Regions from separate parts of the Pseudomonas cavernicola genome, predicted to be linked through region 2. Evidence: predicted binding sites of a transcription regulator. Region 2 holds the regulator's gene; each other region holds the start of a gene.

Region 1 (10,009 bases), 1.4 Mb from region 2:
ACATGCACGGCTCCGAGCGTGAGGACGGGCAGGATTCTACTCCTGTAGAGGACCCGCGGCCGAAGTTATGGCGGCGCTTCCTCGCGGCGTTGGCGCTGCTTGGCTTGTTGGTCGGGTTGATGCTTGGCCGCTTGACGACACCTGAGCCGGTCACTCTGGAACAGGTTGAAGTGCTGCCTGATGGTCTGCAACTTTGGTTCAATGTTGAACCAAAAGTGTCCGCTGAGCACTTGCATGGTGCGCTGGTGCTGCTGTTTGAGGCAGAAGGTCGCGCCCAGCATGGGCAGCTGCAGTTAGCTGGAAAGGGCGTGAATTGGCGATTGATTCATAGTGAGCGGGGCTTGCTGTTGAATCTGGTTGCAGCCCGCCCGCTGCGTGGCGAGTGGCACGGCGCAGCGGTGGAGGGGCGGTGGCGGCTGACGATCAGCCTGCGCGCGGAATAAAAAAGGGGATTCCCCGGCCTGCCTGTACCAAGGTCCCCGAAATTGGAGTTACCTGATACTAAGCACGAGGTGTGCCAGTTTTATTACCGCTGCTGTTGGCCGGCCCTTTGGGCCGGGTGCTGGGTTACGGCCTGCGCGTCATCGCCTTCGGCATCGTCAGCGCCGTCGATCTTCATGCCGAGTTCGTAGGGTGGGTTAGCCGCGCAAGCGGCGTAACCCACCATCGACATGGCCGGCCCCTTGGGTCGGGTGGTGGGTTACGGCCTCCGGCCTAACCCACCCTACGCGTCGTCGCCTTCTTCGTCGTCACCGGCCACCTTCATGCCGAGTTCTTTGATCTTGCGCGTCAGGGTATTGCGCCCCCAGCCGAGCAGCACGGCGGCATCGCGGCGGCGGCCGGCGGTGTGCTTGAGTGCGGTCTCGATCATGATTCGCTCGAAGGTCGGCACGGCGCTGTCGAGCAGGCTCGATTGGCCGCGCGCCAGGGCCTGGTCGGCCCACTGGCGCAGTGCCTGCTCCCAGTTGGTCGCTGGCGCACTGTCTTGCGGTTGGGTCAGCAGCTCCGGCGGCAGGTCGTCGATATGCACTTCGCGACCGGAAGCCATCACGGTGATCCAGCGGCAGGTGTTCTCCAACTGGCGCACGTTGCCTGGCCACGGAAGGTTCTTCAGGTAGTCCTCGGTCTCACTCTTCAGCAGCTTCGGCTCGACCGCCAGCTCCTTGGCGGCTCGACTGAGGAAGTGGCGAGCCAGCGTGGGGATGTCTTCACGGCGGTCGGACATCCGCGGGATATGAATGCGGATGACGTTGAGGCGGTGGAACAGGTCTTCGCGGAATTTGCCCGCCTGCACCAGGTTTTCCAGGTTCTGGTGGGTGGCGGCAATGATGCGCACGTCGACTTTGACCGGCGTGTGACCGCCGACCCGGTAGAACTCGCCGTCGGCCAGCACCCGCAACAGGCGAGTCTGGGTGTCGGCCGGCATATCGCCAATTTCGTCGAGGAACAGGGTGCCGCCGTCAGCCTGCTCGAAACGCCCGCGGCGTTGGTTGGCGGCGCCGGTGAAGGCGCCTTTTTCGTGACCGAACAGCTCGGATTCCATCAGGTCTTTCGGAATCGCCGCCATGTTCAGCGCGATGAACGGTGACGTCGCCCGTGGACTATGCCGGTGCAGGGCATGCGCGACCAGCTCCTTGCCGGTGCCGGACTCGCCATTGATCAGCACGGTGATGTTCGAGTGGCTGAGGCGGCCGATGGCGCGGAACACTTCCTGCATCGCCGGCGCTTCGCCGATGATCTCCGGCGTGCGGGCTTGTACGACTGGGACTTCCAGCCCCTGCTGCTCCTGGGCGTGCTGGAAAGCGCGTTTGACCAGGGACACGGCTTCATCGACATCGAAGGGCTTGGGCAGGTACTCGAAGGCTCCGCCCTGGTAGGACGCCACAGCGCTTTCCAGGTCGGAATGGGCGGTCATGATGATCACCGGCAGGCGCGGGTGCTGCTCGCGAATCTTGGCCAGCAGTTCGAGGCCGCTGGAGCCGGGCATGCGGATGTCCGAGATGACCACATCCGGTTGCTGGCGGCTCAGGCGGCCGAGTACGCCGTCGGCGCTGTCGAAGCTGGTGGTGGTCATGCCTTCCTGTTGCAGGGCTTTTTCCAGGACCCAGCGGATGGAGCGGTCGTCGTCGACAATCCAGACGGTTTCACTGCGGCTCATGGCGAAGTAACTCCTTGTTCCAACGGCAGGAAGATCGAGAACACGGTGTGGCCGGGATGGCTCTCGCACTCGATCAGCCCCTGGTGCTGACTAATGATGTTCTGGGTGATGGCCAGGCCTAGCCCCGTACCGTCCGGGCGACCGCTGACCATGGGGTAGAAGATGGTTTCCTGTAGCTCCGCCGGGATGCCGGGGCCGTTGTCGATGATCTCCACCTTGGTCACCAGGCGATGGCGGGTGTGGCCGATGGTGAATTGGCGCAGGGTGCGGGTGCGCAGGGTGATGCGGCCCAGGCGCAACTCGTTCTGCGTGCCGATGGCCTGCATCGCGTTGCGCACGATATTCAGCACCGCCTGGATCATCTGTTCGCGGTCGATCAGCACGTCCGGGATGCTCGGATCGTAATCGCGCACCAACGTGATACTGCCCTGGCTTTCCGCTTCGACCAGGCTGCCGACGCGTTCCAGCACCTCGTGCACGTTGGTCAGCGCCAGAGACGGCAACTTGTTCGAGCCGAGCATGCGGTCCACGAGGTTCCGCAGGCGGTCGGCTTCTTCGATGATGACGTTAGTGTAGTCCTTGAGGCTTTCTTCCGGCAGCTCGCGGGCCAGCAGTTGGGCGGCGCCGCGGATGCCGCCGAGCGGATTCTTGATCTCATGGGCCAGGCCGCGCACCAGCAGCTTGGTGGTTTCCTGCTTGGACAGCTGCGCCTCTTCCTTGGTGATCCGCAGCAGTCGGTCACGCGGATGGACTTCCAGTAGCAACAGGGTTTCGCCGCGATTGAGAATCGGAGTCACCGCATAGTCGACGGTCAAGGTTTGCCCGGTCAGCGCCGTCAGCACGGCTTCGCGCTTGTTGAACGGGTGCGCCTGTTCCACCGCCTGGCGCAACGAGGCCAGGGCTTCCGGCGACTCGGTGAACAGCTCGCTGATGAACTGGCCATGGCTGCGTTGGCCACTGACGGCCAGCAGCATCTCGGCCGCCGGATTCATGTACTCAAGGCGCAGTTCGGCGTTGAGCAGCAGGGTCGCGGTGGTCAGGTTATCCAGCAGCAGTCGGTGCAGGGCGTCGTTGATGGTCATCATAGGCTCTGTTGACGTTTAATGACGAGCCGCGTTGTCGCCTGAAAGGGCGCCAGGCAAGGCGCAGGCAGCCGGCAATGGTCGTCCCTTGCCAAGGCCTGCAACGCGGCATGGCGCCCTTTCAGGCACAACCCGAAGGGCCGGGCCTGCTGTTGTGCAGGGCTGCGTTACTCGTCGTTCATTTGGAACAACCAAATCACACTCCTCGCGCCTTGCCCTGCGCAACAGCAGGCTCCGGCGCGGCCTTCATTAAGCGTCAACAGAGCCTAAAGATCCCGAGAATGGATCTGAAAATGCAAAAAGCAAACCAAAGCCCCGAAAAGACGCGCGAACACTGCCGGGCGGGGGCTTTGGGCTACTTTTCTGCGCCAACCAGAACAGTTAGCGAACCAAAATGGGGAGTGTATAGATAGTAGTGCAGGCTATCGCACCAAATCAGTGCGATGCCAGTGGATTAGATGAAGGGGACGTAAGGGACGTCCTTCTTCTCTGGCGGCTTATCTTTCAGCGGACATTCGGGTCGCACGCCGTAATCTTTTTTCTTGCACGGTTTGGCCATGCGTTTTTGATCCAGGGAAATACGCAGGACATGCACCGGCTGGTTCGGCGTGCGCTCCAGGGTGCGGCCGTTGCCATCGAGGATTTCCACGGCCAATTGATGGGTGCCGCGCGTCAGATTGCTCAACGGGAAGACTGGGCTGCGGCTGGGGCCGCCCATCACCTGGCCGTCGAGCAGCAGGCGGTAGTTATGCCCGGCCAACAGGTTGGGCTCACTGGTGGCGGTGACGATCAGGTTGCCGGAGGCACCGTCGCGGACCGTCGCATCTGGCTCGGGTATCAGGATGCGCAGGAGCTGATAGGTCGGTGGTGTGGCAACTGGCGCGGCCTGCACCAGCGCGGGGGGCGATGGGATATTGCTGGCTGACATGCCATTGGACGGGGCCAGCTCGATGCGCTTGGCATTGCCTGGTTTTGGGCGGTCGGTGAAGACACGATTACCCTCGCTGTCGATATAGGTGTAGACCTCGGCGGCAACCGGAGGGCCGATCAGCAGGAGGCAAAGCAGGAGAAATCGCATGTTTTTAGGGGGCTGGTCTCGGGGTAGGTGTTGGTGCAGGCGGACGCAACGCTGGGCTGCTGGTGTTGACGCGTTGCACGGTAAAGGTCTCGGTGGCGCTTTGTTGGAGCGATTGTTCGCCGCTGAGGACCTCCACCGCCAGGCTATGTTCGCCGCGTGGAATATTACTCAGCTGCAGGAGTGGCACATTGCTCGCCTGGCCGTAGGGCTTGCCGTCCAAGAGCAGGCGCAGACGATGGCCGGGGCTCAGGCGCGGTTGCAGCTTCACGCCGACGCTGAAGGTGCCGTTATTGGCGCGCAGGGCTCCCTCCGAGGGGAGGTTGGTCAGCTGTAGCACGCTGTAAACAGCTTTTGCGGCCGGAGTAGTCGCCGGATTGGCAATGGGCGCGGTCGGTACCTGCATTTCCACACTATTGGTGGGCGGCAGTTTGACGGTTTCGGTCGCTACACCGTCTGGCGCCTGGTTGGTGTACACCGTGTTGCCGTTGGCGTCGGTGTATTTGTAGATCTGTGCGGCGGCCGGCACGGCCAGTGCGAGCAGCAGACAGGTAAGCGTGAGGCGCATGGCTGGCTTCCCGTTGAGGGTGTGTTGCTTAGCCTTGCACTGGCGGGAGGCGCTGGCAAGCTCGTACATTTATAGCTGTGCGCGCCAGCAAATAAAAAGTGCCAGATAAAAAGGCTATAAAGCCCGCTCCTACGAAGAGCTACAGTCTGGCTCAATAAAAAGGCCTCCCCAGTTTTCACTGGGGAGGCCTTTGAGTCACGCTGCTAAAGCAGGCGTGGCTGGCTTAGACGCTGTAGTACAGGTCGTATTCCAGCGGGTGCACGAAGGTGCGCACCTTGATTTCTTCTTCGCTCTTCAGGGCGATGTAGGCATCGATGAAGTCATCGCTAAATACGCCGCCTTTGGTCAGGAACGCACGACCCTTGTCCAGCTCTTCCAGGGCTTCTTTCAGGCTGCCGCAAACCTGCGGGATCTCTTTCGCCTCTTCCGGTGGCAGATCGTAGAGGTTCTTGTCGGCGGCATCGCCGGGGTGGATCTTGTTCTGGATACCGTCCAGGCCAGCCATCAGCAGAGCTGCGAAGGCCAGGTAGGGGTTGGCAGCCGGGTCCGGGAAGCGCGCTTCGATACGGCGTGCTTTCGGGCTGGAAACGTAGGGGATGCGGATCGAGGCGGAACGGTTGCGGGCCGAGTAGGCCAGCATGACCGGTGCTTCGAAGCCCGGAACCAGACGCTTGTAGGAGTTGGTCGACGGGTTGGTGAAGCCGTTCAGAGCCTTACCATGCTTGATGATGCCGCCGATGAAGTACAGGGCGGTATCGGACAGGCCGGCATAGCCTTCGCCAGCGAAGGTGTTCTTGCCATCTTTGGCGATGGACAGGTGCACGTGCATACCCGAACCGTTATCGCCGTACAGCGGCTTCGGCATGAAGGTAGCGGTTTTGCCGTAGGCGTCTGCGACGTTGTGTACGCAGTACTTGAGGGTCTGAACTTCGTCAGCCTTGTTGACCAAGGTGTTGAACTTCACGCCGATTTCGTTCTGACCGGCAGTCGCCACTTCGTGGTGGTGAACTTCGATGACCAGACCCATTTCTTCCATGGCATTACACATGGCAGTACGGATTTCGTGGTCATGGTCGAACGGCGGAACCGGGAAGTAGCCGCCTTTAACGCCTGGGCGGTGACCTTTGTTGCCGGTTTCGATGTCGGCGTCGGACATCCAGGAGCCTTGTTCGGAGTAGATCTTGAACATGGAGCCGGAAATGTCGGATTTGAATTTCACTTCGTCGAAGATGAAGAATTCGGGTTCCGGACCGACGAATACGGTGTCACCGATACCGGTGCTCTTCAGGTATTCCTCGGCGCGGTGGGCGATTGCGCGCGGGTCGCGGTCGTAGCCTTGCATGGTCGACGGTTCGATGATGTCGCAGACCAGAATCAGGGTCGGCTCTTCGGTGAACGGGTCGAGCACGGCGGTGCTGTCGTCCGGCAGCAGGATCATGTCGGAGGCTTCGATGCCTTTCCAACCAGCCAAGGAGGAGCCGTCGAACATCTTGCCGACTTCGAAGAAGTCTTCGTCCGCTGCATCACGGGCCGGCATGGTCACGTGGTGCTGTTTGCCTTTGGTGTCGGTGAAGCGCAGATCAATCCACTTCACGTCGTGTTCTTTGATGAGTTGAAGCGACTTCGACATGGTGTCCTCCAGATGGATAGGGGCTTGGTAAGTGTTAGCCCCCAAAATAAACGGGTGAAGCCGGGCGGGAATACTCCGCCAGGGCAACCTGCCTCACAAGAGAGCAAATTGCATGCCAGTGCCCTGAAGTGGGCTTAATTAGTGAAAGTCAGGCGTGGCGGGGGTTGTGTGGTCAAGTTGGATGCGCCCTTGCACTGGTATGGGGCAGCAAAGAATCTCAGTGCTTTGTTTTGGTGCGCCTCAGATGTTTATGCTCGATAACTGGTTAAACCTTGAGCAATTTCCGCTATAATCCTGCCCCCTCTTTTTCGGCTGGCCTCACGCGCGCTGTTTTCATGAAACTTATCGTTAAAGTCTTCCCTGAAATCACCATCAAAAGCCGGCCGGTGCGTAAGCGCTTTATCCGCCAGCTGGCGAAGAACATTCGCATGGTGTTGCGTGACCTGGATCCAGACCTCGTGGTGGATGGCGTGTGGGACAACCTCGACGTCGAGACCAAGATCACCGAGCCGAAAGTACTGCGCGAGATGATCGAGCGCCTGACCCGTACTCCGGGTATTGGCCAATTCCTCGAAGTGAACGAATACCCGCTGGCTGATTTTGATGACATGGTGCAGAAGTGCAAGGCGCATTACGCCGACTTGCTGCCGGGCAAAGTCTTTGCCGTGCGCTGCAAACGCGCCGGCAAGCACAGCTTCAGTTCGATGGATGTCGAGCGTTATGTCGGTAGCCAACTGCGTCAGCAGTGCGGGGCGGCCGGGATTTCGCTGAAAGAGCCGGAAGTCGTGGTGCGCATGGAGATTCGCGACCAGCGCCTGTTTGTCATCCATCATCAGCATGAGTGCATCGGCGGTTATCCGCTGGGCGCCATCGAGCACGCGCTGGTGCTGATGTCCGGCGGTTTCGACTCGACGGTAGCGGCTTACCAAATGATGCGCCGCGGGCTGGTCAGCCACTTCTGCTTCTTCAACCTCGGTGGCCGTGCCCACGAACTGGGGGTGATGGAGGTTGCGCACTACCTCTGGGACAAGTACGGCCGCTCGCAGCGGGTGCTGTTCGTCAGCGTGCCGTTCGAGGAAGTGCTCGGCGAGATTCTCGGCAAGGTAGATAATAGCCATATGGGTGTGGTGCTTAAGCGAATGATGTTGCGCGCCGCCAGCAATATTGCCGATCGTTTGGATATCGATGCGCTGGTCACCGGCGAGGCGATTTCCCAGGTTTCCAGCCAGACCCTGCCGAATCTCGCGGTAATCGACCGGGCCACCGACAAACTGGTGATCCGTCCGCTGATTGCCAGCCACAAGCAAGACATCATCGACATGGCGACGCAAATCGGCACCGCCGAGTTTGCCAAGCACATGCCGGAATATTGTGGGGTGATATCGGTGAACCCGACCACCCGCGCCAAGCCCGAACGCGTCGTCTATGAAGAGGCCCAGTTCGATATGGCCGTGCTGGAGCGTGCCTTGGAGCGCGCCCGCTTGGTGCCGATCGACCGGGTGATCGACGAGTTGGGCGAAGACATCCAGGTTGAGGAAGTGAGTGAAGCCTTGCCTGGGCAGATCGTCTTGGATATCCGTCATCCGGATGCTCAGGAGGACCTGCCGCTGGAGCTGAATGGCATCGAGGTTCAACCTTTGCCGTTCTTCGCACTCAACAGTCGCTTTAAGGAGCTGGATGTTACCCGCCAGTACCTGCTGTATTGCGACAAAGGCGTGATGAGCCGCCTGCATGCCCATCACTTGCTCAGCGAGGGGCATGCCAATGTGCGCGTTTATCGCCCGGCATAAGACGCCGGGTCTGTTTGGCGGCAGTATCCGCCACCGCCCCCCCGACCGACGGGGCTGTTGAGCCACTCATTTTATTCATACTGGCCGCCTAGACTTAGCGGCGAACCGAATCCTCTGATCGAGATGCACAAGTGATCGAAAATCTACGCAACATCGCCATCATCGCCCACGTTGACCATGGCAAAACCACCCTGGTCGACAAACTCCTGCGTCAGTCCGGCACCCTCGAGCGTAACGAGCTCGACACCGAGCGCCTGATGGACTCCAACGACCAGGAAAAAGAGCGCGGCATTACCATTCTCGCGAAGAACACCGCGATCAACTGGAATGGCCACCACATCAACATCGTCGACACCCCCGGCCACGCCGACTTCGGTGGCGAGGTTGAGCGCGTGATGTCCATGGTTGACTCGGTTCTGCTGCTGGTCGACGCCGTTGACGGCCCGATGCCGCAAACCCGTTTCGTGACCCAGAAAGCCTTCCAGGCTGGCCTGCGTCCAATCGTTGTGGTGAACAAGGTTGACCGTCCGGGCGCACGTCCGGATTGGGTCGTCGATCAAATGCTCGACCTGTTCGACAACCTCGGCGCCACCGAAGAACAACTGGACTTCCCGGTCGTTTTCGCTTCGGCGATCAACGGCTTGGCCGGTCTTGAGCACGACAACCTGGCTGAAGACCTGACCCCGCTGTTCCAGGCTATCGTCGACAACGTCCCAGCGCCGAAAGTCGACCGTGACGGCCCGTTCCAGATGCAAATCTCCGCACTGGACTACAACAGCTACCTCGGCGTTATCGGCATCGGCCGTATCGCTCGTGGTCGCATCAAGCCGAACACCCAGGTTGTGGCAATCGATGTCGACGGCAAGCGCCGTAACGGTCGTATCCTCAAGTTGATGGGTCACCACGGTCTGCACCGCGTTGACGTTGAAGAAGCAGCTGCTGGCGATATCGTCTGCATCAGCGGTTTCGACCAACTGTTCATCTCCGACACCCTGTGCGATCCGCTCAACGTCGAAGCAATGACTCCGCTGTCCGTTGATGAGCCGACCGTGAGCATGACCTTCCAGGTCAATGACTCGCCGTTCTGCGGTAAGGAAGGCAAGTTCGTCACCAGCCGTAACATTAAGGAACGTCTGGACAAAGAGCTGCTCTACAACGTCGCCCTGCGCGTTGAAGAAGGCGACACCGCTGACAAGTTCAAGGTCTCCGGCCGTGGCGAACTGCACCTCTCGGTACTGATCGAAACCATGCGTCGCGAAGGCTTCGAGCTGGGTGTTTCCCGTCCTGAGGTCATCATCAAGACTGTGGATGGCGTCAAGCACGAACCGTACGAAAACGTCACCATCGACCTGGAAGAGCAGCACCAGGGTTCCATGATGGAGCAAATGGGTCTGCGTAAAGGCGACCTGAGCAACATGGTTCCCGATGGCAAGGGCCGCGTTCGCCTTGAGTACACCATTCCAGCTCGTGGCTTGATTGGTTTCCGTAACCAGTTCCTGACCATGACTTCCGGTTCCGGCATCCTGACCAGCATCTTCAGCCACTACGGCCCGATGAAGTCTGGCGATATGTCCAGCCGTCAGAATGGCGTGCTGGTTTCGACTGCGACCGGCAAGGCACTGACCTACTCGCTGGAGACTCTGCAAGCGCGTGGCAAGCTGTTCCTTGGCCATGGCGATGACGTGTACGAAGGCATGTTGGTCGGC
Region 2 (10,009 bases):
CCTTATCAATTGAGGCTGACCCTGGATGGTGCCGACAGTCAGCTGCGCGTCGACTCCAACCTGAAAGGACTAGCGATCGATCTGCCTGCGCCCTTTGGCAAAGTTGCCGCCGATGAGCGTCCGACCGAATGGCGCATGACCCTGCAGGGCGCCGAGCGGCGGTACTGGTTGGACTATGCCAATCTGGCCAGCCTGACCGTGGCGGCGCCGGTCGGCCGCTTGAGCGATGGCCGGGGTGAGCTGCGCTTGGGTCAGGAGCAGTCCAGTTTGCCGAGTGGCAAAGGGTTGCGCGTACGCGGAAGCTTGAGTGAGCTGGATTGGGAGGCCTGGCAGGCGGTAGGTAAACGTTATACGGCTGGGCAGGGCGATAGCGCCAAGCAGTTGCTCAGTAGCGCCGAACTGAAGATCGGCAGCTTCCGTGGTTTCGGTGCCTCGCTGGAGAGCCTGAATGTGCAGCTGGCCCGTGCCAATGCGGGCTGGACGCTGGATCTCGACAGCGCTCTGCTCAAAGGCCGGGTCGGTTTGCCGGATGCCAGCGCGGCGGCCATCACGGTCAATCTTGAGCGTCTACGCTTCCCTGCCGCCGCGCCCAAGCCGCCAACCGAGGTGGCTGCGCCGGACCCGCTCGCGACGGTCGATCCGCGGCAGATTCCGGCGCTGGATATCCAGATCGCCCAGGTCTTGCAGGGTGACAGTCTGCTGGGGGCTTGGTCGCTGAAAGCGCGGCCGAGCGCCAATGGAGTGACGTTCAGCGAGTTGAATCTGGGCCTCAAGGGTTTGCAGCTTGGCGGCACTGCAGGCTGGGAGGGTGCGCCCGGCGCCAGCAGCAGTTGGTACAAAGGCCGACTACAGGGCAAGAACTTGGCCGATGTGCTGCTCGCTTGGAATTTTGCGCCGACGGTCACCAGTGAAAGTTTCCACCTGGATGTCGATGGACGCTGGCCTGGCTCGCCGGCCTGGGTCAACCTCAAGCGTTTGTCCGGTGAGCTCGATGCCAGTCTGCGTAAGGGCCAGTTCGTCGAGGCGCAAGGCTCAGCCGCGGCGCTGCGGGTGTTTGGCTTGCTCAACTTCAACTCGATCGGTCGGCGCCTGCGTCTGGACTTCTCCGATCTGCTCGACAAAGGCTTGAGTTACGACCGAGTCAAAGGCCTGCTGGTGGCCACCAGTGGTGTCTATGTGACGCGTGAACCGATTACCCTGAGCGGGCCGTCGAGTAACCTTGAGCTGAATGGCACCTTGGACATGGCCAGTGATCAGGTCAATGCCAAGTTGCTGGTGACCTTGCCGGTGAGTAATAACTTGACGTTGGCCGCCCTGATCGTCGGCGCACCGGCCATCGGCGGGGCGTTGTTCGTGGTCGACAAGCTGCTGGGCAACCAGATGGCGCGTTTCGCCAGCGTGCAGTACAGCGTGACAGGCTCCTGGCAGAACCCGAAAATCAGCTTCGATAAACCTTTTGAAAAACCTCGCTAACCAGGCTGTGTGCAAACGTAGCGAGCGAAGGTTAGACAAGGCGCAACGCAGCGGAGCGGAGTAACAGCCGTAGGCTGGCCCGCAGGGCGAGCGCCAGCGAGTCAAACAGGCGAAGACGCGGAGTTTACGTGTTGTAAATGAGCAGTCTGAGCCTGATTTCAACGCCGTATAGCCGAGCGCAGTAGTTTTCACGCAGCCTGTGACCCGCTGCATGGGGTAGCATGCGCCTATGCCTTTCTGGGAGCGCGGTATGTCCCTCGCCGTGATTCAGATGGTTAGCCAGGACGATGTTCTGGCCAACCTTGCCCATGCCCGTCGGCTGCTCGAACAAGCTGCCGCCAGTGGTGCGCGGCTGGCGGTGCTGCCGGAAAATTTTGCCGCTATGGGACGCCGTGACCTTGCTGCCCTCGGGCGAGCCGAAGCCTTGGGTGAAGGTCCGATCCTGCCCTGGTTGAAACAGGCCGCCCGTGACCTCAAGTTATGGATAGTGGCCGGCACCTTGCCGCTGCCGCCCGACGGCCAGCCCGAGGCTAAGGCGCATGCCTGTTCGTTGCTGATCGATGATCAGGGCGAGCGGGTGGCGCGTTACGACAAACTGCATCTGTTTGATGTGGATGTGGCCGACAGCCGCGGTCGCTACCGCGAGTCCGACGATTACGCCCATGGTTCGCAGCTCGTGGTGGCGGATACCCCGGTGGGGCGCTTGGGGCTTACGGTGTGCTACGACCTGCGCTTCCCCGAGTTGTATGGCGCATTGCGGGAGGCTGGCGCTGAATTGATCAGCGCGCCTTCAGCGTTTACCGCGGTGACCGGTGCCGCGCACTGGCAAATTCTGGTGCGCGCGCGTGCCATCGAGACGCAGTGTTACCTGTTGGCCGCCGGTCAGGGCGGCATCCACCCGAAAGGGCGCGAGACTTTTGGCCATTCGGCAATCATCGACCCCTGGGGGCGAGTATTGGCCGAGCAGGCTCAGGGCGAGGCGCTGCTCTTGGCCAGTCGCGATGCAGCCGAGCAGGCGGCGATCCGTCAACGTATGCCGGTGTACAGCCACCGCCGATTTTCTGTGTCGTCCGTCGTACGGCCGACCTAAAGGCTCTGAGAGCCTATGGAGTGACTATGAGTGAGTTGTTGTTATCCGTCAGTGAGCACCTGTTGGGCCCTGGCGGTCTGAGTATCGAAAGCCTGCCCGCGGTGCTGGGTGAACTGGCCGGCCCCGGCATAGATGCGGCCGATCTGTATTTCCAGAGTCAGGTCTCCGAGACCTGGGTGCTCGAAGACGGCATCGTCAAGGAAGGTAGTTTCAATCTGGACCAGGGCGTCGGCGTGCGGGCTCAGTCCGGCGAGAAGACCGGCTTCGCCTACAGCAATGCGATCAGTGCCGATGCGCTGAGCCAGGCCGCCCGCGCCGCTCGCTCGATTGCCCGCGCGGGGCAGCGGGGGCAGGTGCAGGCCTTCGCCAGCCCGCAGCTAGCCCGCCTGTATGCGCCAGACAATCCCCTGGAGGTGATCGGTCGGGCGGAGAAGGTCGAGTTGCTCAAGCGGGTGGATGTCGCTACGCGGGCACTGGATCCGCGGATCAAGCAAGTCACGGTCAGTCTGGCGGGCGTCTGGGAGCGGATTCTGGTTGCCGCCAATGACGGCAGTCTCGGCGTGGATGTGCGGCCCTTGGTGCGTTTCAATGTCAGTGTGATCGTCGAGCAGAATGGTCGCCGCGAGCGCGGTAGTCATGGTGGCGGCGGTCGCTCCGATTACCGGTACTTCCTAAGTAAAGACAGCCTCAATGAGGACCGCGCCATGGGCTATGCCCGTGAGGCGTTGCGTCAGGCGCTGGTCAACCTGGAAGCGATCCCGGCACCGGCCGGTACTCTGCCGGTGGTATTGGGTTCCGGCTGGTCCGGCGTACTGCTGCACGAGGCGGTCGGTCACGGCCTAGAGGGCGACTTCAACCGCAAGGGCAGTTCGGCCTATAGCGGGCGCGTGGGCCAGCAAGTGGCCTCCAGCCTTTGCACCATCGTTGATGATGGCACCCTGGCAGGGCGCCGCGGCTCGTTAAGCCTGGACGACGAAGGCACGCCCACCCAGTGCACCACGCTGATCGAAAACGGTGTGCTCAAGGGTTATATGCAGGACAAGCTGAACGCTCGCCTGATGGGCGTGGCCGCGACCGGCAATGGCCGGCGTGAGTCGTACGCACACCTGCCGATGCCGCGGATGACCAACACCTACATGTTGGCCGGCAAGAGCGACCCGCAAGAGATTATCGCCTCGGTGAAGAGGGGCATTTACTGCGCCAACCTCGGTGGCGGTCAGGTCGACATCACCAGCGGCAAGTTCGTGTTCTCCACCAGCGAGGCTTACTTGATCGAAGATGGCAAGATCACCGCGCCGGTCAAGGGTGCCACGTTGATTGGCAATGGCCCGGAAGCCATGGGACGGGTGTCGATGGTCGGCAACGACCTGGCGCTGGACAGTGGTGTCGGCACCTGCGGTAAAGACGGTCAGTCGGTGCCGGTCGGTGTCGGTCAGCCGACGCTGAAAATCGATGCGATTACCGTGGGCGGAACGGGAGCGTAGGGTGGGCTAGGCCGCAGGCCGTAACCCACCGTGATGGAATAAGGGTTAACGCAGACCGCGTTTGCTCTCGTCCAGCTCACGGATGTATTTGAAGATTTTGCGCGTGGCGGCAGGTGGCTTGTTATGTGCCGTTTCGTACTGGGCCTGACGAATAAGTTGACGCAAATGCTGCCGGTCAGCCTCCGGATAGTCGCCAACAAAGGCTTCGAGAACGTCGTCGCCGCCGTTGATCAAACGGTCGCGCCAGCGTTCCAGGCCGTGGAAGCGTTCGTTGTACTGACGGGTGGACGCATCCAGTTGGTCCAGCAGGACCAGGATTTCGTCAATGTTCTGATCGCGCATCAGCTTGCCGATGAACTGGATGTGCCGTTTACGGGCGATGTTCGCCGTGTGCTTCGGCGCTTCAGCCAGGGCGCGACGCAGGGCGTCGGTTAGCGGCAAGCGCGCGATTAGGTCAGGCTTGAGGGTTGTCAGGCGCTCACCGAGGTCGACTAGAGCATGCAGCTCGCGTTTGACTTGGGTTTTGCTCTTCTCCTCGGAGAAGTCGTCGGAATATTCAGACATGGGGCTGATCCAGTTGGAAACGTCGCCATGATAACGAGTCGAGGGCCGCTTGTCCGGCCCGGTCGGGTGACTGACCTTGAGAAGTGGAGTTGGTTATGAGTGCAGCAGACGTAGTTGGCCCCCAGGCCTTGCCGGAATTGCAAGCGCAGGTCGCGCGGATTATTGCCGAGGCCAAGCAGCAAGGCGCCAGTGCCTGTGAGGTCGCGGTCTCAGTGGAGCAAGGCTTGTCCACCTCGGTGCGCCAGGGCGAAGTGGAGACGGTGGAGTTCAATCGCGACCAGGGCTTTGGCATCACCCTGTATGTTGGTCAGCGTAAGGGCTCGGCGAGCACCTCGGCGAGCGGTGACGCGGCGATCCGTGAGACTGTGGCTGCGGCCCTGGCCATCGCCAAGCATGCCTCCGAGGATGACTGTGCCGGGCTGGCCGATCCTGAGCTGATGGCGCGCGACTTGCCGGATCTGGATCTCTACCATGCCTGGGATATCACCCCGGAGCAGGCCATTGAGCGGGCGCTGAGCTGTGAAGCGGCGGCCTTTGCAACGGATAAGCGGATCAAGAACGCTGACGGCACCACCCTCAATACGCACCAAGGCTGCCGTGTGTACGGCAACAGCCATGGGTTTGTCGGCGGTTACGCCAGCACCCGGCAGAGCCTGAGTTGCGTGATGATCGCCGAGGCTGACGGGCTGATGCAGCGCGACTACTGGTATGACGTCAACCGGCGTGGCGAGGATCTGGCCGATGCCGCCAGTATCGGCCGGCGTGCCGCCGAGCGGGCGGTCAGCCGGTTGGGCGCGCGTCCGGTGCCGACCTGCGAGGTGCCGGTGCTGTTTGCCGCGGAGCTGGCCACCGGCTTGTTCAGCCATTTCCTCTCGGCGATCTCCGGCGGCAACCTGTATCGCAAATCCTCCTTCCTCGAAGGCGCCTTGGGCCAGCAGCTGTTTCCGCAGTGGCTGAACCTCGATGAGCGTCCGCATATTCCGCGGGCGCTGGGCAGCGCTGCGTTCGATGGTGATGGCCTGGCGACCTACGCCAAGTCTTTCGTCGAGCGCGGAGAGTTGCGTTCCTACATCCTTGGCACCTACTCCGGGCGCAAGCTGGGCTTGCCGAGCACAGCGAACTCCGGTGGTGTGCACAACCTGTTCGTCAGTCATGGCGAGGATGACCAGGCGGCGTTGATCCGACGCATGGGGCGCGGGCTATTGGTCACTGAGCTGATGGGGCAGGGGTTGAATCTGGTGACCGGCGACTACTCGCGCGGCGCCGGTGGCTTTTGGGTAGAGAATGGCGAGATTCAGTTCCCGGTGCAGGAAGTCACTATCGCCGGCAATCTGCGCGATATGTTCAAGCAGATTCTTGCGGTGGGTAGCGACCTGGAGTTGCGCAGCAACGTGCGTACGGGTTCGGTGTTGATCGAGCGGATGATGGTGGCGGGGAGCTGACCGAAACCTCTGGTGGGCATATCGCTTTAGCGATTTGTTCTCCAGAGGTTGAACTATTCGCCCTCGTCGAAGCGGTTATTGATCAATTCGATCAGCGCATTCAAGGCATCGTGATCCTGCTCACCTTCGGTGTGTAGGTGGATTGAGGTGCCTTTGCCGGCGGCCAGCATCATTACCGCCATGATGCTTTTGCCGTCCACGTAGCACTCTGGAGCACGACCGACGCGCACCTGGCAAGGAAAGCGCCCGGCCACGCCGACAAACTTGGCAGCCGCGCGCGCGTGTAGGCCAAGCTTGTTGATGATGGTGATTTCACAGGCAGGCATTGCTGCATAAATCCTTCTACTAAAGGTCGCGGTGGCGAACCTGGATATTCTTTAAGGGTTCTTTCAGCGCCTGGCCAAGTCGTTCGGCCAGATACACCGAGCGGTGATGCCCGCCAGTGCAACCAATGGCGATGGTGACATAGGCGCGGTTGCTCGCGGCGAAGCGCGGCAACCATTTTACTAAGTAGGCGAGGATGTCTTGGAACATCTCTTCGACATCCGGCTGAGCGGCTAGGTATTGCGCCACGGATGGCTCGAGCCCTGAGTGCTCGCGCAACTCCGGCTTCCAATACGGGTTGGGTAGGCAGCGTACATCGAAGACCAGATCCGCATCCACCGGCATGCCGCGCTTGAAGCCGAACGATTCGACCAGGAACGCGGTGCCCGGTTCCGGCTTATTCAGTAAACGCAGCTTGAGCGTGTCGCGCAGTTGGTAGAGGTTGAGATGCGTGGTGTCGATCTTCAGGTCGGCCAGATCGATGATCGGCCCGAGCAGAAGGCTTTCGTCGTGAATGGCTTCAGCCAGTGAGCGTTCGGCGGTGGTCAGTGGGTGGCGTCGACGGGTTTCGGAGAAGCGCTTGAGCAGGGTTTCTTCGTCTGCGTCGAGGTACAGCACATCGCATTGGATGTGCCGGGCGCGCACTTCGTCGAGCAATTCGGGAAAACGCTTGAGCTGGCTCGGCAGGTTGCGCGCATCAATCGACACGGCCACCAGCGGCTGCAGCAGCTCAGTGTGGAGCAGGGCGCGTTCCGCGAGTTCTGGGAGCAAGCCGGCCGGTAGGTTGTCGATGCAATAGAAGCCATTGTCCTCGAGGACATCGAGGGCGGTGCTCTTACCTGAGCCGGAGCGGCCGCTGACGATGATCAAGCGCATGACTAGGCTCTGTTGAGGTGACTTTGTTCGCCGCGTTGCCGCGCCAAAGCTCGCCAGGTTAGGCGCGGGATGCAGGCAATGGTCATTCCCTTGGCAAGTCCCGCAACGACGTATGGCGAGCTTTGACGCGCAACCCGAAGGGACGGGGCCGTCTTGTCGCAGGTCTGCGTTACTCGTCGTTTATTTGGAATGACCAAATTTCTCTCCTCGCGTCTTGTCCTGCGACAAGACGGCCTCCGTCGCGGCATGCAAAGTCACCTCAACAGAGCCTCCGCCTAGCGGCTGTTCTGCACGTCCACTACTACCTGGTACAGGCGGTCGCTGTTCTGGGCATGGCGCAGCTGTTCGCGTACGTCACTGCGGTCGAGCATGCTGGCGATCTGGCGCAAGAGCTCCAAGTGCTCATCGGTGGCGGCCTCTGGCACTAGCAGGACAAACAACAGATCTACTGGGGCACCGTCGATAGCGTCGAAGTCTACCGGGGCGTCGAGGCGTAGCAGAGCACTGATCGGCGATACGCAGCCAGGCAGACGGCAATGTGGAATGGCGATGCCATTGCCGAAACCGGTTGAGCCAAGCTTCTCGCGGGCGACCAGACTCTCGAAAATGTCTTGTCCATCCAGGTCGGGCAATTCGCGGGCGACCAGGTTGGCGATCTGTTCGAGGACACGTTTTTTGCTGCCTCCCGGCACGTTCACCAAGGAACGGCCGGGGGTCAGTATATTTTCAAGTCGAATCATGGGTAGGGGATGGTGTCAGCGCGCCGGGGCGCCTTGCAGGCGACCCTGCTGCTTTTCCTTGTGCTTGATAAGTTGGCGGTTGACCTTATCGGTGAGTAGATCGATAGCCGCGTACATGTCGTCATGTTCGGCGCGGGCGACGACTTCGCCGCCCGCGATGTGCAGGGTCGCTTCGATTTTCTGTTTGAGCTTCTCGACCTCCATGGTGACCTGCACGTTGGTGATTTTTCCGAAGTGGCGCTCAACCCGTTCGAGTTTCTCGACGATGTAGGCGCGTAGGGCGTCGGTCACATCCAGTTGGTGTCCACTGATGTTGACTTGCATACCGCTTTCTCCTTATTGCCGTGTGTAAGAGACAGGCTAACGGGCCTGCCACCGGAACACTTTGGCTTGGATCAGTGCAGCCGTTACATCAGTCGCTTGCGTTCACTGGAAGGCGCTATCCCGAGGGATTCGCGGTATTTGGCGACTGTGCGACGGGCCACCTGAATGCCCTGTGCTTCCAGTAAACCAGCGATCTTGCTGTCACTCAACGGCTTTTTCGCATTTTCCGCTGCAACCAGTTTTTTGATGATCGCGCGGATTGCGGTAGACGAGCACTCACCGCCTTCGGAGGTGCTGACGTGGCTGGAGAAGAAGTATTTCAGCTCGTAAATGCCGCGCGGTGTGTGCATGAATTTTTGCGTGGTCACGCGCGAGATGGTCGACTCGTGCATGCCCACGGCTTCGGCGATGTCGTGCAGGACCAAAGGCTTCATCGCCTCGTCGCCATAATCGAGGAAGCCGCGTTGGTGCTCGACGATCTGCGTGGCGACCTTCATCAGGGTTTCGTTGCGACTCTGTAGGCTCTTGATGAACCAGCGAGCCTCTTGCAGTTGATTGCGCATGAAGGTGTTATCGGCGCTGGAGTCGGCGCGGCGCACGAAGCCTGCGTATTGCGGGTTGACCCGCAGGCGCGGCATGGCTTCCTGATTCAGCTCTACCAACCAGCGTTCGTTGTGCTTGCGCACAATGACGTCGGGTACCACGTATTCCGGTTCGCTGGCTTCGATCTGTGAGCCGGGGCGCGGGTTGAGGCTTTGAATCAGCTCGATCACTTGGCGCAGTTCGTCTTCCTTGAGCTTCATGCGGCGCATCAACTGGCTGTAATCGCGGCTGCCGAGCAAGTCCAAGTAGTCGCCTGCAAGGCGCTGGGCTTCGTTCAGCCAAAGCGTCTTGGCTGGTAGCTGGCGCAGTTGCAGCAGTAGGCATTCGCGCAAGTCGCGGGCGGCGATGCCGGCGGGCTCGAACTGCTGGATGCGATGCAGCACCGCTTCTACTTCGTCCAGCTCGATATCCAGTTCGGGGTCGAAGGCTTCGAGCACCTCTTCCAGGGTCTCTTCCAGGTAGCCTTGATTGTTGATGCAGTCGATCAGGGTGGCGGCGATCAAGCGATCCTTATCGGACATCGGGGCCAGATTGAGCTGCCAGAGCAGGTGGCTTTGTAGGCTCTCGCCGGCCGAGGTGCGAGTGGTGAAGTCCCACTCATCATCATCGTTGCTGGGCAGGCTGCTGGCGCTGGTCTGGTAGATGTCTTCCCAGGCGGTATCGACTGGGAGTTCATTGGGGATGCGCTCGTTCCATTCGCCTTCTTCCAGGTTGTCGACCGTAGGGGCAGACTCCTGATAGCTGGTTTCCTGGTAGGACTCTTCCTGGTTGGGCGCGGGCGGGGCGCTCTCCGCGCCATCGGCCAAAGGGTCGGTGTTGTCGAAATCGTCGCCATCTTCCTGGCGCTCGAGCATCGGATTCGACTCCAAGGCCTCCTGAATCTCTTGCTGCAGATCCAAGGTAGACAGTTGGAGAAGACGGATGGCTTGTTGCAGCTGCGGTGTCATCGTCAGCTGCTGGCCCATTTTAAGGACTAGCGATGGTTTCATGGAGGGGGCTTAGGACCTTATTCGCCGGCGCACGTGCGCTATCCACTACAGGGCGCCAAAGCGCCACCAGGAAGCAAATTATATGCCTGACCTTGAGGGG
Region 3 (10,009 bases), on a different contig from region 2:
AGCATGCCCAGGGCGCGAAGCAGGCGTGGCGCGATATCCAACCATTCGGGCAGGCCCAGCGGGCCGGACAGGCGCAAGTGCTCGGCCAGGGTTTGTCCGCAGTGCTCACGCTGCACGTAATACAAATGCTGACGCTCGGGCACGGCGTGTACTTCCGGGAAGTTGCGCCCGGCCACACGCCGTAGAAACCACTCTTCCAGCAGCAGCGCCGGGCCGGCCTGGGCTTCGTCGTGGCGGCTCGGAGGCAAGGTTTTCAGCAGCCAGCGCCGCCCTTGGGCATCGCGCACGCGGTAAACCAGCGACTGACGCGACTCTGCGATCAGTCGCTCGATCTGCCAGCCTTCGAAGTTCTGCCCCTCGCGTAGCTTCGGTGGCAGCGGCCAGTGTTCCAGTTGCGCCAAGGTGTCAGCGAGGTCGCCTTGCGGCAGCGTGCCGACTTGCACCAGCAGGGCGCTGGCGTTGTCCTGGCTGCCAGCCAGATGCGCGGCGCTGACCAGCGCTTGCGCGGCGGCCGTGGGGTCGTGGGCATCCTGCAAAATGTGTTGAATGTGGCTGTCGCCCAGTACCGCCCAGACACCATCGCTGACCAGCAGAAAGTGCTCGCCTTCGCGCAGTTCGCCGTCGAGGTAGTCGACCACCAGATGTTGATCCAGCCCCAGCGCGCGCTTGAGTACATGCTGCATGCCCGGCTGTTCCCAGACGTGATCCTCGGTCAACCGCTCCAGCGTGCCATCCAGCCAGCGATAGGCACGGCAATCGCCGACATGGGCCAAGGTAAAGCGCCGGCCACGCAGTACCAGCGCGGTCAGGGTGGTGAGCAGCGGTTGCCCGCCGCCGTTGGCTTGCAGCCAGCGGTTGTGTGCCAGCAGCAAGCGTTCCAGCGATTGCGCCACGGCCCAGGTCTCGGGCGTGGCGTAGTAATCGAGGGCCAGCGCCTGCAAGGTCGCACGCGCCGCCAAACCGCCGTCGGCACACTGGCTGACGCCATCGGCGAGGGCGAACAGATACCCCTTGCTCGCCGCCAGCACCGGTGCAGGCGTGACCACCCGCAGGGCGTCCTGATTCTCCGCCCGAGGGCCGGTAGCGCTGGCTTGGCCGAAGTTGAGTTGCAGGCTCATGGAGTGCTCTTCATTTGTGCAGGTTCAAACCCGCGCCGCCGTCAGCGCTGCCGAGCCCCAAGTGGTTCTCCAGCGCAGTTTCACGCCATACAAACCGAACCAGGCAAGCATACCGAGGCTGGCGAACAGCCAGAGACCCAGTTGGTATTCGCCGGTCGATTGTTTAATCGCGCCAAGCCCGGCCGTCAGCAGGAATCCACCGATGCCGCCGGCCATGCCGATCAGCCCGGTCATCACGCCGATCTCCTTGCGAAAGCGCTGCGGCACCAGCTGGAAGACCGCACCGTTGCCGGCACCGAGGCTGAGCATGGCGAGCACGAACAAGGTTAGTGCGGCGGTCGAACTGGATAGATTAAAGCCGACGGCAGCGATGCAAATCGACGCAGCGGTATAAACCGCCAGCAAGGTGCGGATACCGCCGAAACGGTCGGCCAAGGCTCCACCGAGCGGGCGCATCAGGCTGCCGGCGAACACGCAGGCGGCGGTGTAGTAGCCGGCCTTCACCGGGTCGAACCCGTACTGGTCATGGAAGTAGCCGGGCAGGGTGCTGGCCAGGCCGAGGAAGCCACCGAAGGTGACGCTGTAGAAGAACATGAACCACCAGCTGTCGCGGTCACCCAGAGCCTTTAAATAGTCGGCCATGGACTTGGGCGCCGGACGTTCCGGGGCATTACGGGCGACCATGGCGAAAATCGCCAAGGTCAGCACCAAGGGAATCAACGCCAGACCGAACACATTACTCCAGCCGAATGCGCTGGCCAGAACCGGTGCAAACAGCGCAGCCAGAACTGTGCCCGAGTTACCGGCGCCGGCGATGCCGAGGGCCTTGCCTTGGTGTTGCGGTGGATACCATTGCGAGGCCAAAGGCAGTGCCACGGCGAAGGAGGCACCGGCAACGCCGAGGAACAGGCCTAGCAGCAGCGCCTGTTCGTAACTGTGAATTCCCAGCTGCCAGGCGACGAATAGTGCGCCGATGACGATTACCTGGCCCAGCAGGCCGGCGGTTTTGGGCGATGTACGGTCGGCCAGCAGGCCCATCAGAAAGCGCAGTACCGCGCCGGCGAGAATAGGCGTGGCGACCATCATGGCGCGTTGCTGAGTGGTCAGGCCGAGGTCGGCAGCGATCTGCACGCCCAATGGACCGAGGACGTACCAGACCATGAAGCTCAGGTCGAAGTAGAGGAAGGCGGCGAACAAGGTCGGCGCGTGGCCGGCTTTCCAGAAGCTTGTATTCATCTAACACCTCATCTGCAAAAAGGATCCCGGCGGATCGGCGAGCAGTGATCGTGGGCACTGCCAACCGACCCGCCGGGGAGTGACGTTGCGCTTGTGGCGCAGCGCCCTGCGGCCGAAGCCACAGCTGGGTTGAGAGAGTTGCAAGCGGAACGTCCGGATCGCGGCTCGTCCTGCTGGAGCCAAACGAAAAAACGTCGCGCCACCTGAGCGCTCGAGAGCGGGGATGGACGCGACGTCGTTGTCGTTAGTAGGGGCAGCCGCCGTTGGCTACCTGTGCCTAGGCATTAGCAAGAGCCGAGCCAAGGTTGCCGGAGGCTGGATTTATCGAGGGAGGAGCGTTTTTCTTGGGGCGTCTCCGTGAGTCGTAACGGGGCGTTATGGTTGGCCGTGCACTGCGATGAGGCGCCGGGGCGCGCTCTCCAGGCGTGGGCGGTCTGGAAGTGGCACCTCACTCTCAAGGGGAGGGCTACTGTGGCGGCGCTGGAAATACCACGGCCGGCCCCTGCGGTTTTTGCTCTGGCGGCAGATAGGCCGGCGCCGGTTGCCCGCCCGGGCCTAGGTGCTGGACGAAGCGGTAGATGCCGCGCAGATCCTCTTCGCGCATCATGCGCAGCACATGGCTGGGCATCGGCGGGCGGTAGTTGGCGTTGCGTGCCAACTGCAGCCACTGCTCCTCGCTGAGTTTGTTCAGCACCAGGCGCAGGTTGCTTGGGTAGGTGGTGCCCCAGGGGCCGCTCCAGCCAAGTTGGTCGCCCTGTAGCCAGGCGCTTTCCGGCACTTTGTCCGGAGCCATCAGGTAGCCGGCCGTGTGGCAGTCGTTACAGCCGGAGATCTGCACCAGATAGCGCCCGCGTTCGATGGGATCATCGGCCTGGGCAAACCCTGGGAGGGTGAACAGGCCGGCGAGCAGGGCGGCTCGTCCGTAAGCGTGACGCAAGGCAGACATGGTTAATCCCCTCTATGAGCCATAAGATCGTTGAGAGGTATAGCGCAAAGCTGCGGCTTGCGCCGGCTTCAGTCCAGCCAATTGACCTTGGCAAACTTGCTGGAGAAATTCTCAGGCATCGGGACGACCAGGGAGCAGCTGTAATCGAAGAAGACAAAGCCCGACTTGGCCATCGCCACCAGGCTGTTGTCCGCCGGGCGACTGATTCGGAAGGTGATGTCGCCGCCGTATTTGTTGAAGTCCATCACGCCCACTTCGAACAGCAGTTGGTCGCGGGCGTGGGCTTCGGCTTTGTAGGTGGTGGCAAGGTCGGTGACGATGATGCCTAGACCGTCCGTGGGAGCATCAGTGATGCCGAAATCGAACAAAAAGCGTGCCCGCGCTTCGGAGATCATCGAGATCATCGAGTCGTTGCCCAGGTGGTTGGCCGCGTTGATGTCAGTGACTCGTACGGTGAGCTGGGTGCTGTAGCAAAACTGGTCTTCGGGGAATGCAAGTTTCAAGCGGGCCATGGTGGATCTCGGCTGAGTATTTGAGCCCAGGGGGCGTATAGGGGCGATTTTACGTGGGCTTTTCCGGCCTTTGGGCTTATTTGTCAGGCGAATGACCAGCTCAGCGCTGCGTGATTCGCCGGACCTGAGTGCGATGTGATTTTCTCGTCATTCCGCCCGGAGCGAGGTACGGCCCCCGGAATCCAGGTGCGAGGAATTCCCTGGCTTTCGCGCTTCCTGCTGGCCGAAACCGTGCAGGTTCTTCCTACCGATGCAGGCTGTTCAACCAGTAGAAGGTCACCCGACCGCCTTCATTGGTTGGGCCGTAATTGTCCTGAATATAGGCGCCAGCCTTGAAGTACAGCTGCTGATCGCCCCAGTAGCCGCTCAACTGCTGATAGTACGAGCCAGCATCGCCACCACTGCTACGCACGCTCACGCCGAGCTTGCCGCTGGGCGTCACGCGCAGGTCGTAGCTAAAGCGTTCATTCAACTGCACGTTCTCCGCCAGCAAAATGTTTTGCACCTCGGTGTCGCCTGGTCGCTTGCGCAACAGCAATTCCAATCGGCCGACGCCGTTCAGGTAGTGGTACTGCAGCTTGAGCAGCGGATCGTTCTGGCTGCCGGGTTCGTCCTTGCTATGGATTTGGCCGATGATGATTTTGTTCTTGCTCGGTACCTGATTCACCGTCAGCACGGCGCTCAGGTAGTTGTCGGCATTTTGGTAAGGCCAGTAGCTGAGCGTGCCATCGGCTTGGGTTTCGCGCAGTTCGGTGCGTGGATAGACACTGTCTTTGGTGTGCGAGCCGTTGACCGGCACCCAGAAGCTGATGCTGTCGTCGTCATTACGGCGGAAGTACTGGCTCTCGTAGCCGTTGTTGAGGCGCTGGGTATCGATGAGGGTGGCGGAATCGTAGGCGGGGATGGTGAGGTTCCATGTCGTGAGGTCGAGCATTGCTAAGTCCTTTTGTGGCTGAGGGGAAAGAAGCCCCTTTTCGGTAGCCAAGGACCGTACAAGTTCAGACCAAGTGACGAGTGGGGCGCTGCTTTTCAATCAGCTGCAGCCGTCAGTGGCCACTAGCCCGCTATTTTCAAGGCCAATGGCCTGTTCGCGGGTATGCCGCTGCTCGATTATCCGCTGGCGGCATGCGCAGTGAAGGCGTTGGAGTGATGCATGCCTGTTCCGCCATCCATCACTCCGCCGCCTTTTGACTCGCTTAGACGGACTCAGGCTTGGCCTTTGGCGAAGACGTCGACGGCAGCAAGCCATCGGCACGGAACATCGCCTTGATACCCCGTACGGCCTGACGGATACGATCCTGGTTCTCGATCAGGGCGAAGCGCACATGGTCGTTGCCGTAGTCACCGAAACCGATGCCGGGCGACACGCAGACCTTGGCCTCGGCCAGCAACTTCTTGGCGAACTCCAACGAGCCGAGTTGGGCGTACGGCTCGGGGATTTTCGCCCAGACATACATCGAGGCTTTCGGGTTATCGACCATCCAGCCGGCCTCGTGCAGGCCACGCACCAGCACATCCCGACGCTGCTGGTAGTTCGCGGTGATCTCGCGTACGCATTGTTGATCGCCTTCCAGCGCGGCAATCGCGGCAACTTGCAGCGGGGTGAAGGTGCCGTAGTCGTGGTAACTCTTGATTCGCGCCAGGGCATTCACCAGCTCGGGATTACCGACCATGAAACCGATCCGCCAGCCGGCCATGTTGTAGCTCTTGGACAGGGTGAAAAACTCCACCGCGATGTCCTTGGCGCCGGGCACCTGCATGATCGACGGTGCTTTCCAGCCGTCGTAGACGATGTCGGCGTAGGCCAGGTCGTGCACCACCAGTACGTCGTACTGCTTGGCCAGGGCGACAATCCGCTCGAAGAAATCCAGCTCCACGCACTGAGCGGTGGGGTTGGAGGGGAAGCCGATAATCAGCATCTTTGGCTTTGGGATGCTCTCGCGGATTGCCCGTTCCACCTCGGCGAAGAAGTCCACGCCGGGTACCAGCGGTACGGAGCGCACCTGGGCGCCGGCGATAACTGCGCCGTAGATATGGATCGGGTAGCTCGGGTTGGGCACCAACACCGTGTCACCGTGGTCGAGGGTGGCGAGCATTAGATGCGCCAGGCCTTCCTTGGAGCCGATGGTGACGATGGCCTCGTGCTCAGGGTCGATGTCCACGGCATAGCGGTCGGCGTACCAGCGCGAGATCGCTCGGCGCAGGCGTGGGATGCCTTTGGAGGTGGAGTAGCCGTGGGTGTCTTCGCGCTGGGCGACTTGCACCAGCTTTTCGACGATGTGCGGCGGGGTGGCGCCGTCGGGGTTGCCCATGCTCAGGTCGATAATGTCCTCGCCGCGGCGGCGGGCAGCCATCTTCAGCTCGGCAGTGATGTTGAAAACGTAGGGGGGGAGACGATCGATGCGCGCAAAGCGGCGCGAAGCTTGGTCAGCCATGCTTTCCTCGGAGACGTAAGCGCCCGGAACCGTCCGAGCGACGTTGGCCACTGTGGTGACCGGAGGCGAAGATAAGCGGGGGGCGGGGCCGTTGTCGAGTTTTCTGAGCTTTCGAAGGGATTGTAGGGTGGATGACGCACTATCCATCCACCCTACATTGCCAGCCAATTTCCACTCTGTTGGGGTTCAAGGGCCGAGCAGTTCGTTCATGGCGATGATCTGTTCGGCCACCTGAATCAACTTCTGCTGGCGGCTCATGGCCTGGCGGCGCATCAGGGTATAGGCCTCTTCCTCGTTGCAATTTTTCATTTTCATCAGCATGCCTTTGGCTAGCTCAATGCGCTTGCGCTCGGCCAGTTGGGCATCGCGTGCCTGCAGTTGCGCACGCAGCGCCTGGTCGCTCTCGAAGCGGGCCATGGCAACGTCGAGAATCGGCTGCAGACGCTGGGCCTGGATGCCCTCGACGATATAGGCGCTGACCCCTGACTGGATGGCTTGGCGCATCACGTCAGGGTCGTGCTCATCGGTGAACATGACGATGGGCCGCGGCTGATCGCGGCTGACCAACACCACTTGCTCCATCACGTCACGGCCGGGGGACTCGGTGTCGATCAGGATCACGTCGGGCCGCACGGCTTCGACTCGGGCAGGCAGGTCGATGGTCAGCCCGGATTCGTCGATAACCTCGAAACCCGCTTCGGTCAGTGCAGCCTTGAGGCGGCCGAACTTCTTCGCGGTGTCGTTGATCAGGAGGATGCGCAGCATTGGGGAGGTCATCCTCTGGCTTAAAGGGCTAGCGACTGTGGCGCATCGGCCAGGGCATGCAGGGCAAAGCTGCGCGCATAGCCGGCCGGGTCGGAGCCGTCCCAGACTTTGCCATCGAGCAAGGTGGCGCTGCGCATGGGCGTGGCTGGCACGGCGATGCCCAGGGCGCTGGCGGCCTCACGGTAGAGCTCGAGTTGCTGCACCTGTTGGGCGATGCCGAGGTAGTCCGGATCATCCCGCAGCAGGCCCCAGCGGCGGAATTGGGTCATGAACCACAGGCCGTCGGACAGATAGGGCATGTTTGCCGCCCCCTCGGCGTGGAAGCGCAGCGGATGCCGGTCGTGCCAGGCGTTGCCGAGCCCGTCTTGGTATTGGCCGAGGAAGCGCGGCAGGATTGCTGAGAGCGGGGCATCGATGTACTCGCTGCCGCTGATCAGTTGCGCAGTGCTGCGTTGGTTTTCTGTGCTCGCGTCGATAAAGCGACTTGCTTCGAGAACTGCCATGGTCAGAGCGCGCGCGGTGTTGGGGTAGCGCTCGACGAATTCATGGGTGACGCCGAGCACTTTCTCCGGGTGATCGGCCCAGATCATCTGGCTGGTGGCGATGGTGAAGCCTTGGCCTTGCTCTACCGCGAGCGCGCCCCACGGGCCGCCTGCGCAAAAGCCATCGATCCGTGCCGCTTTGAGGTGAGCGAGCATTTGCGCGGGCGGTACGACCACCGTGTTCACATCATGCAGCGGATGAATGCCGTGGCTGGCCAGCCAGTAGTTGAGCCACATGGCATGGGTGCCGGTCGGGAAGGTCTGGGCGAAGGTGAGTTTTGCACCGCTTTGGCGCACGCAGCTGGCGAGCGCTTCAGGAGTGGTCATGCCGGCACGTTTGAGCGGTTCGGACAGGTTGATCGCCTGGCCGTTCTGGCACAGGCCCATGAGGATGGCCATCTCGCAGGCAGGCCCACCCAGCCCGAGGTGAATGCCATAAACCTGGCCGTAGAGCGCCTGGGCGGCGTCCAGTTCGCGGGTCAGCAGCTTATCGCGCAGGCTGGCCCAGGATGCTTGGCGTTGCAGGTTTAGCGTCAGGCCATAAGGCTGGGCGAAGCCCTGGGTGGCTGCGACGATCAGCGAAGCCGAGTCGGTCAGGGCCATAAAACCGAGGTTGAGCGCACTCTTTTCAGGCGCATCCGAGCCGGCGACCCAGGCCTGGGCAGTCGTGCGGGTGTTGTCTTGGCTATCATCGGTCATTGCTGTGCTGTCCCTGAATCATGCGCACCGCTCTAGGTACGGCCAGAGCAGTGGCCGGTAGCGAAGCGATTGTCTATGGCTGACTTCGACGTAGGCGTCAGCGCTGTGGCTAAGGCTCAAGCAAGCGATATGCCAGTCGGGGAGCGAAGCTTTCCCCGGCGGTGATCCAGGAGCGCAGATAGATCATGTCTCTGTGGCCGGGGTGGCAGAAGCAAAAGATGCGTGACTGTGCTGCGTTCCCAGTCCAATACCTGGCCCCAGAAAGAAAACCCCGCCGAAGCAGGGTAAAGGTTGAGGAAGGGGCGTACCTCAACGTTCGATGATCTGTTTCACCTGGGCCTGCGGGATATGCTGCTTGCGGCCTTCGCTGTCCTCGAATTCGAGCATCCCGGTGTCGTCGTCCAGTTCCGGCTTGTTGTCGGTGGTGAGCAACTGGCCATCGACGGTGGCGATGATGTATTCGTTGGCGCAGCCAGTCAGGCCAAGTACGCAGAGTACGGCAAGAATCCAATGCTTCATGGGGCCCTCCTGATACTTGAAAAGGTCCGCATTCGGCGGTCCCTAATCAGAAAATAGCTGTTGCAGGCGGAGCTGCAAGGTGTTCCGGAAAAGAAAAAGCCCCGCACTAGGCGGGGCTCTTTTTGATGCGTTGCTTCGTTAGGCTTGAACGACCGGGATATTGGCGTTCGCAGCCGCTTCACGGAACTCGGCGATCTGGTCGAAGCTCAGGTAGCGATAAACGTCGGCAGCCATGCTGTCGATGTCGGCCGCGTACACCATGTACTCCTCGACGGTTGGCAGCTTGCCGAGGATGGAGGCAACAGCCGCCAGCTCAGCCGAAGCCAGGTACACGTTGGCACCATCGCCCAGGCGGTTCGGGAAGTTACGGGTAGAGGTCGAAACCACGGTGGATTTGGCTTCTACACGCGCCTGGTTACCCATGCACAGCGAGCAACCCGGCATTTCCATACGGGCGCCAGCTTTGCCGTAGATACCGTAGTAGCCTTCTTCGGTCAGCTGGTGCGCGTCCATCTTGGTCGGCGGAGCCAGCCACAGACGGGTCGGAATGCTGCCTTTGACTTTTTCCAGCAACTTGCCGGCGGCGCGGAAGTGACCGATGTTGGTCATGCAGGAGCCGATGAACACTTCGTCGATCTTCTCGCCAGCCACGCTGGAGAGCAGGCGAGCGTCGTCCGGGTCGTTCGGCGCGCAGAGCACCGGCTCTTTCACGTCGGCCAGGTCGATCTCGATGATCTCGGCGTATTCGGCATCTTTGTCCGCTTCCATCAGTTCCGGATTGGCCAGCCAGGCTTCCATCGCTTGTGCGCGGCGTTCCAGAGTACGCGGGTCACCGTAACCTTCACCGATCATCCAGCGCAGCAGGGTGATGTTGGAGTTCAGGTACTCGGCGATGGACTCTTTCGACAGCTTGATGGTGCAACCGGCAGCCGAACGTTCAGCCGAGGCGTCGGACAGCTCGAAGGCTTGTTCGACGGTCAGCTCTTCCAGACCTTCGATCTCGAGGATGCGACCGGAGAAAGCGTTCTTCTTGCCTTTCTTCTCTACGGTCAGCAGGCCAGCCTGGATCGCATAGTAAGGAATGGCGTGGACCAGATCGCGCAGGGTGACGCCCGGTTGCAGTTTGCCTTTGAAGCGCACCAGCACCGATTCCGGCATGTCCAGCGGCATCACGCCGGTGGCGGCGGCGAACGCGACCAGACCGGAACCAGCCGGGAAGGAGATGCCGATCGGGAAA

What was found. The regulator sigma-54, encoded in region 2, starts transcription at its own class of promoters, with help from an activator protein. The targets are predictions, from matches to a motif close to ANTGGCATNNANNTTGCTNT.
Region 1: glnA (glutamate--ammonia ligase) is a predicted target of sigma-54. The motif match lies at 6,614-6,633, and genes of this name have one in related genera.
Region 3: D3879_RS22105 (CmpA/NrtA family ABC transporter substrate-binding protein) is a predicted target of sigma-54. The motif match lies at 8,371-8,390, and genes of this name have one in related genera.

Annotation. Positions count from the first base shown of each region.
Region 1 is NZ_QYUR01000002.1:1,490,548-1,500,556, forward strand. Features, by position in the region: gene D3879_RS07320 (tRNA (cytidine(34)-2'-O)-methyltransferase) at 1-4, opposite strand, end outside; gene D3879_RS07325 (hypothetical protein) at 3-443, shown strand; gene D3879_RS26490 (hypothetical protein) at 527-673, opposite strand; gene ntrC (nitrogen regulation protein NR(I)) at 725-2,158, opposite strand; gene glnL (nitrogen regulation protein NR(II)) at 2,155-3,240, opposite strand; gene D3879_RS07345 (DUF4124 domain-containing protein) at 3,695-4,318, opposite strand; gene D3879_RS07350 (DUF4124 domain-containing protein) at 4,323-4,883, opposite strand; gene glnA (glutamate--ammonia ligase) at 5,107-6,513, opposite strand; gene thiI (tRNA uracil 4-sulfurtransferase ThiI) at 6,849-8,303, shown strand; gene typA (translational GTPase TypA) at 8,435-10,009, shown strand, end outside.
Region 2 is NZ_QYUR01000002.1:92,352-102,360, reverse strand. Features, by position in the region: gene D3879_RS00830 (YhdP family protein) at 1-1,473, shown strand, start outside; gene D3879_RS00825 (carbon-nitrogen hydrolase family protein) at 1,724-2,563, shown strand; gene tldD (metalloprotease TldD) at 2,590-4,047, shown strand; gene yjgA (ribosome biogenesis factor YjgA) at 4,093-4,611, opposite strand; gene pmbA (metalloprotease PmbA) at 4,707-6,053, shown strand; gene D3879_RS00805 (HPr family phosphocarrier protein) at 6,107-6,379, opposite strand; gene rapZ (RNase adapter RapZ) at 6,399-7,253, opposite strand; gene ptsN (PTS IIA-like nitrogen regulatory protein PtsN) at 7,529-7,993, opposite strand; gene hpf (ribosome hibernation-promoting factor, HPF/YfiA family) at 8,009-8,317, opposite strand; gene D3879_RS00785 (RNA polymerase factor sigma-54) at 8,401-9,909, opposite strand.
Region 3 is NZ_QYUR01000008.1:40,336-50,344, forward strand. Features, by position in the region: gene D3879_RS22070 (bifunctional protein-serine/threonine kinase/phosphatase) at 1-1,118, opposite strand, end outside; gene D3879_RS22075 (MFS transporter) at 1,143-2,354, opposite strand; gene D3879_RS22080 (cytochrome C) at 2,821-3,300, opposite strand; gene D3879_RS22085 (thioesterase family protein) at 3,369-3,812, opposite strand; gene D3879_RS22090 (polysaccharide lyase family 7 protein) at 4,057-4,746, opposite strand; gene alaC (alanine transaminase) at 5,009-6,247, opposite strand; gene D3879_RS22100 (ANTAR domain-containing response regulator) at 6,434-7,012, opposite strand; gene D3879_RS22105 (CmpA/NrtA family ABC transporter substrate-binding protein) at 7,033-8,253, opposite strand; gene D3879_RS22110 (YgdI/YgdR family lipoprotein) at 8,563-8,772, opposite strand; gene acnB (bifunctional aconitate hydratase 2/2-methylisocitrate dehydratase) at 8,911-10,009, opposite strand, start outside.